Nitratifractor salsuginis DSM 16511: one gene and its partner. The protein of the gene in region 2 binds, or shares a complex with, the protein of the main gene of each other region. Links are inferred from orthologs where the notes say so. Each region holds a gene or a part of one and is shown on either strand. Other genes may lie near its edges. The genes, in order: prfA and prmC.

Region 1 (3,154 bases), 1.7 Mb from region 2 along the record:
ATCATAATTCCGGCATCACAGCGCATATTTTCGGTCAGGAAAGCCACCGCCGGTGTCGGCATCGGCCCGATCTGGATCACATCGTACCCCACGGCGGTCAAGCCGGAGACGATAGCGTTTTCGATCATATAGCCGCTGCGGCGCGTATCTTTGCCCACCAGAATCTTGTTGGTCCGTGAATGGGGGCGGAAATAGGCTCCTGTCGCCATCGCCAAGCGCATCGCCGCCGGTGCCGAGACTTTGACCCCTGCCTTGCCCCGCACCCCATCCGTACCGAACAGTTTTCCCATCATCGTTCCCTTCTTACTTCAAATCGAGCTTTTTTGAGAGATATTCTATCCAAAGGGGAGGATTTTTTCACTTTTTCATTTTCGATTTAGCTTTTTTTGGGTAATATTCGCCCACTCAATAGACCCTGCATCCAGGCAGACTATTTCCGAAGCAGAATATTTTCAAATAAAAGGACTGAGTTTATGGCACATCACAAGTCAGCGAAAAAACGCATCAAGCAGACCGTCAAGAAGACTGAGCGCAACCGCTATTACCGCACCCGGATGAAGAACATCATCCGCGCCGTCCGCGAAGCGGCAGAGGCCGGAGACAAAGAGAAGGCGCTGGAGGCGTTCAAAATCGCCAACAAGCAGCTCCACCATTACGTGAGCAAAGGCTTCCTCAAAAAGCAGACCGCTTCCCGCAAGGTCAGCCGCCTGCACAAGCTGGTCAACAACATCGAAGCCGCCTAACCTCCCCTCCCCCATCCAATCTGTATACCCTCCCGGTTTTGTGCCGGGATTTTTTCCTATTTCTATTTTTCAGGACTGAATAATGTTCAAAGAGAAACTTCAGCCGTTTATCGACCGCTACGAAGAGATCAACCGCCTTCTGAGTTCTCCCGAGATCGCCGCCGATGTCAAAAAGATGACCGAGCTCAGCAAAGAGCAATCCTCCATCGCCCCGCTGGTGGAAAAGGCACAAAAATATCTGGAGATCAGCGAAGCGATCGAAGAGAACAAGGCGATGCTCTCCGATCCCGAATTCGGAGAACTGGCCAAAGAGGAGCTCTCCGAGCTGGAACCTCAACTGCCCAGGCTCGAAGAGGAGATCAAAGTCCTGATGATCCCCAAAGACCCCAACGACGATAAAAACATTTACCTGGAGCTGAGAGCCGGGGCCGGCGGGGACGAGAGCGCCCTCTTCGTCGAGGATATGTTCAAAATGTATCTGCGTTTCGCCGAGCGCCAGGGGTGGAAAGTTGAGATCGTCAGCTCCTCCGAAGGGACCGCCGGCGGCTACAAAGAGCTCATCGCCCTGGTCAAAGGCGAAGGGGTCTATAGCAAACTCAAATTCGAAGCCGGCACCCACCGGGTCCAGCGGGTCCCCGCCACCGAAACCCAGGGGCGGGTCCACACCTCCGCCATCACCGTCGCCGTGATCCCCGAGGTGGAGGATGTGGAGATCGACATCAAACCCAACGAGATCAAGATGGATGTCTACCGCTCCAGCGGATGCGGCGGCCAGAGCGTCAACACCACCGACTCCGCCGTCCGCCTCACCCACCTCCCCACTGGCATCGTCGTCGCCATCCAGGATGAGAAATCCCAGCACAAAAACCGGGACAAAGCGATGAAGGTCCTCAAAGCGAGGGTCCACGAAGCGATGATGCGCGAACAGATGGAGGAGACCGCCGGGCAGCGCAAACTCCAGGTGGGCTCCGGAGACCGCAGCGAAAAGATCCGCACCTACAACTACCCCCAAAACCGCATCACCGACCACCGCATCGGCCTGACCCTCTACGCCCTGGACGATGTGATGAACAACGGCACCCTGGAACAGGTCATCGACCCCCTCATCGCCCACGCCCAGGCGGAAGCTATCCAGGAGGCCGGTTTATAAACCGGCCTCCTGGAGTGAGGAACGAGGAATTAGGAGAGAGGAACTACGGTTTGCGTTGCTTCGCAACGCTTTTTCTTAACACTTAGCACATAACACAAAATGGCCCATCATCGTCCCGCGATGCCGAGCTTTCTCTCAAAGCCTTTCACCCCGCTCAGCAGCCAGATCTTTGCCCTCTGGACCCGGATCTGACTCCGGATTGCAGCGGCACGGGCACGAGCCCTGGCCAGATCGGCGATGGAGCGGCTCAGCTCATCGGCACTGGCGAGCTGATTGTCAAAACGACCCAGTGTCAGCTTGTAATACTCCTCCTGGGCCTTCACCTGCATCCGGGCGCTCCTGAATTTGGAACGCAAAGCCCTCAGTTCGGTAAAGGCGTTGTCGATCTCCGTAGCGACCCGCCAGCGATAATCCAACAGGGATGAAGCGGCGGAAAGCTTCTTGTATCGGGCTGCCTCCACCGTATGCCGATCGCTGCCGCCGTTGAAGAGATTCCAGGAGACATTGACTCCCAGATAACTCTGGTCGGCATTGGTAAATCCGTCCCCGTTCAGCGCTAAAGTATCCCCGTGCCGCTTGAGCCCCGCCGCCACACCGACGGTAGGATAGTAGCGGCTTTCGGCCAGACGGATCTGGGCGTCATCGACCCTCAGGAGCGTCTGAAGCACCCGGATATCACTGCGATAGCGGTAAGCCAGTTTTTTCACCCTCTTTCTGGAGGAGGGATCGGGCAGAGGGATCGAACCGTGAATGGAGTGCACCGTTGTCCCGCTGAGATAGGAGAGTTGATTAAGCAGCTGTTCTTTTTGGGATTCGGTTTGCGTTATGGCCGCCTCTACGTCATAGACTTTCGCCTTGATATTATAAAGATCCGCCGGAGGAAGCAGGCCGTGCTTATAGAACCCCTCCGCTTTTTTCAGGGCACTAAGCGTCGCACGTTTTGCCTCTCTCTCGGCCGCCAGAGCCGCTTCGGTCGCTTCGATGGCTCCGTAGAGCTGCGTCGCGTTCAGGATCAGGTTGCGGCGCAGATCCTGAACCTTCAGCTTCGCCCGCTGGGCCTCCAGGCGGCTCCGCTCGATCTGTGCACTGATGGCGAAGCCGGTAAAAAGCGGATAACTCAGACGTAACTCCCCGACGAATTGGCGGGTTTTCCCCATAGGCAGCGGTTGGCTAGGAAACATAGGAAAATGCAATATCATCTCGGGGGTATCTTTGAGCCACGCCCCCTGCACCGAGAGATCGATACTGGGCAGGTTCTTCC
Region 2 (3,320 bases):
GCCGATGGCCCAGATCATTTGGCATTCCTTGTGCCAAATGAGGAATGAGGAATGAGGAATGAGGAATTTTGGTTTGCGTTGTTTTGCAACGCTTCTATTTGAAAGATCGCCGAAGGCGATACCCTTCCCCAATGACCAATGACCAATGACCAACGACTAACGACCGACATTGATCTTCTCCCGATACTCTTTGACCTTCTGTTTATAGCTCATCCCCGCATAGGCGGGAGAAGGAGAGGGGAGATAATCCCGCTCGATCTTCAGGTCGCCGTAATGCTTCTCAAAAAGGTCTTGGGCTTTGCGCCCGGTAAAGAGGATCTTGCGGATGGAGGGATACTTTTGCAGAAGCGCAAGGATGTCGTTGACTTCGATCTCTCTGAGGGAGCTGTCGAGGGAGTTGCTTCGGCTGCAGCCTTGCACCATATCCCAGAGCCCCAGTTTGGAAGACTTGAGCAGCCAGATCTTCTGATCCCGGTTATTGACCGGATAGCCGGTAATCTCCGAGAGAATGGGCCAGAACTGATTGCGGGGATGGGCGTAATAGAAGGCTTTGTCAAAAGAGTCGATACTGGGAAAAGTCCCCAGGATCAAAATCTCCGTATCGTCAAAAACGATCGGCTCGAACGGATGGCTCAACTTACTCATACTGATATTCTACCCTCTACACTCTACCTGCTTTATTTACACGCCTTGCGCATATTCTGGATCATCAGCACCAGGATCCCCAGAGCGAAAATTTTGAAATCGAGCTCGCTTCCTTTGTGGGTATTGATGAAGGCTTGGCTCTGGGTCATCTGCTCCCCCGCCATCTGCATCGTGACGATATCGGGGAGGTAATACCAATTGAACATCGCCCCGGTGAAGATCACGACAAAGGCGGCGGCCTGGGTCAGCTTGTCCCGCTCACCCATTTTGTATTTGTATCCCTCGTAGAGAAAGACGAAGATGATCGTGGCCGTCACCGCGTAGCTGAGCAGGACAAAGTTCCGGGTCATAATCAAGCCCTCCTGGAAGTGGCTCAATACTTCGCTCCCCAGCCACTGGGCACTATGGAAGATCACCGGAGCGACCACCGCCCCCGCATAAATGACGGCCCCCAGCATAGCCCCCAGCCAGATCAGATAAGCCATCGTGGCGATTCGAAAATACTTTTTCATTTTTGTTTCCTTTTTATTTTAGTCGCAAATCTCAAGCACGGGGCTTCGCCCCTCAAGTCGCAAGTTTATACCTTAATCCAAAATCCATAATTCTCCATCTTCAATCTTCCATCCTCAATCATTTATCAAGAATCCCCGGTCCAAGCCCGCCAAATCTTTGTAAAATCGATAATGTTCGATCCCCTGCTCTTTGAAAAAACCCTCCATCGCCGCCCGCTGGTCATAGCCCATTTCGCAGGCGATGGGGATACCGCGCTCTTGCCCCAAAAGCACGATCTGCCTAAGCAGATCGGTCCCATCACCGGGAGCATAAAGGGCGGTCTCCGGCTCGTAGTCGGCGACATTGGGCTCCAGTTCGGTCCCCGCGGGGATATAGGGGGGATTGGAGACGATCATCTCCACCGCTTCCACTCCATCCAGCAGGGAACTTTGCCGCAGTTCGATCCGATCTTTCACACCGAAACGCTCCGCGTTGACCCCGGCGATTGAAAGCGCCTCGGGCGAAATGTCGGTAGCGACGATCTTTAGCTCCGGGAAAATCCGCGCCAGGGTCACGCTGAGCGCTCCGCTTCCCACCCCGATCTCGGCGATACGTTTCAAACCCTTTTCCCGGATCAGATGCGCCACCTCCTCGACCAAAAGCTCCGTCTCGGGACGGGGGATCAGCGCTCCGGAGGCGATATAGAAAGTCTCGGAGTAGAAACTCACTTCGTTGGTGATGTATTCGATGGGCTCATGGGCTTTGCGCCGCTCGATCAGAGCAAAAAACTCCTCTTCCCGGGGCAAAGTCTCCCCCTCCCTCAATAGCAGGGAAGTCCGCTCACACCCCAGGTGATGTGCCAGCAGGATCTCCGCCTCCAGGCGCGGTCGCTCCGCAATCTCTCTGAGACTCGCAGCGGCGTCCCGAAGTGCCTCAGCGATCGTCATCCCGGGTCTCTTCGTCATTTTGGAGGAATTCGAAGATCCCTTCCCGGGGCAGCTCGGCATCCATATCCACCTTTTCGGGATCATAGCCCAGCGCCTCCAGCCGCTCCAGGATCGGCGGGTGGGTATGGTAGAAACGGGAGTAGACAGGGTCCGATTTGGGGAAAGATTTGTTTTCACTCACCAGCTTCAGCAGGGCCGAGATCAGATGCTGTTTGCCTCCCACTTCCGAACCGTAACGGTCCGCCTCGTATTCGTTGTGGCGGCTGAGCATACTCATCAGCGGGGTATAGACGAAGCTCAGCACCGGCAGCAGCAAAAAGATCGTCGCCAGCGTCACCCCGGCGGTGGGGACTACCCCCATCTCGATATAGAGCTCTTCGGGAAGATGGCCGAAGAGGTAGAAGGCCACAAAGAGAAAGCCCCCCATCATCGCCACATTCTTCCAGATATCGCCGTGGCGGTAATGTCCCAGTTCGTGCCCCAGGACCGCCAGCAGCTCTTTGTCGCTCAGTTTGTCGAGCAGGGTATCGAAGAGTACCACCCGTTTGGATTTGCCCAGCCCTCCGAAGTAGGCGTTGAGCCGGCTGTCGCGTTTGCTGGCGTCCATCACGAAGATCCCGTCGCTCTTGAGCCCCGCATCCTTCATCATCCCTTTGATCTTACTTTTGAGCTCCCCATCGGGCAGCGGGGTAAATTTGTTGAAAATCGGGGCGATAATGGTCGGGTAGATCACATTGGCCAGCAGAGCGACGGTGAAGAGGAGTGCGAAGCCCCAGAGCCACCAATGCCCGACGTGGGTGACGATCCAGGCCAGAGCCGCGAAGAGCGTTCCACCCAGCACCAGAAAGAGAAGTACCGACTTGAGGGTATCGATGAGATACATTTTGGGCGTCATCTTGTTGAAGTGGAAGGATTGATCGATCTTGAAACGGCTGTAGATTTCAAACGGGAGCATCACCAGCCAATTGATCGTGAAAAAGCCGAAAAGAAAGAACACGGCATTGGCAACGCTCTCGTCGATCCCCACGACCCCCTGGAGCCAACGGAAACCCGCCATTACCCACCAGAGGAAGAGGAGATACTCCGCGAAACTCTCCAGGATAGCCAAGCGTTCTTTGGCGATGGCGTAGTTGCCCGCGACGAGATAGCGCCCCTGGGACATCAGCACCGGCTTACGGTTTTTTTCGACATTGATATAGCCGATCTGCATCACCGAAAGGTAGATCTTGGCGAAGG

The links.
Region 1: the proteins of prmC (region 2) and prfA are in contact, whole or in part, in a crystal structure (PDB 2B3T), measured with the Escherichia coli proteins. The link is inferred for Nitratifractor salsuginis DSM 16511 from one-to-one orthologs.

Annotation. Positions count from the first base shown.
Region 1 is NC_014935.1:2,064,815-2,067,968, forward strand. What follows is about bases 27-2,859. They hold prfA (peptide chain release factor 1), read left to right. Parts: upstream 27-825; coding sequence 826-1,893; downstream 1,894-2,859. Other genes in these bases: glmM (phosphoglucosamine mutase), read right to left, coding at 27-293; rpsT (30S ribosomal protein S20), read left to right, coding at 474-743; NITSA_RS10550 (TolC family protein), read right to left, coding at 2,001-2,859. Outside these bases: more of glmM, read right to left, coding at 1-26; more of NITSA_RS10550, read right to left, coding at 2,860-3,154. UniProt on the Escherichia coli protein: Peptide chain release factor 1 directs the termination of translation in response to the peptide chain termination codons UAG and UAA.
Region 2 is NC_014935.1:412,304-415,623, reverse strand. The notes cover bases 179-3,177. They hold prmC (peptide chain release factor N(5)-glutamine methyltransferase), read right to left. Parts: upstream 2,085-3,177; coding sequence 1,272-2,084; downstream 179-1,271. Other genes in these bases: NITSA_RS02050 (M48 family metallopeptidase), read right to left, coding at 2,071-3,177; NITSA_RS02060 (DUF4149 domain-containing protein), read right to left, coding at 678-1,157; NITSA_RS02065 (DNA-deoxyinosine glycosylase), read right to left, coding at 179-645. In the rest of the region: NITSA_RS02070 (symmetrical bis(5'-nucleosyl)-tetraphosphatase), read right to left, coding at 1-18; more of NITSA_RS02065, read right to left, coding at 157-178; more of NITSA_RS02050, read right to left, coding at 3,178-3,320. UniProt on the Escherichia coli protein: Methylates the class 1 translation termination release factors RF1/PrfA and RF2/PrfB on the glutamine residue of the universally conserved GGQ motif, i.e. on 'Gln-235' in RF1 and on 'Gln-252' in RF2.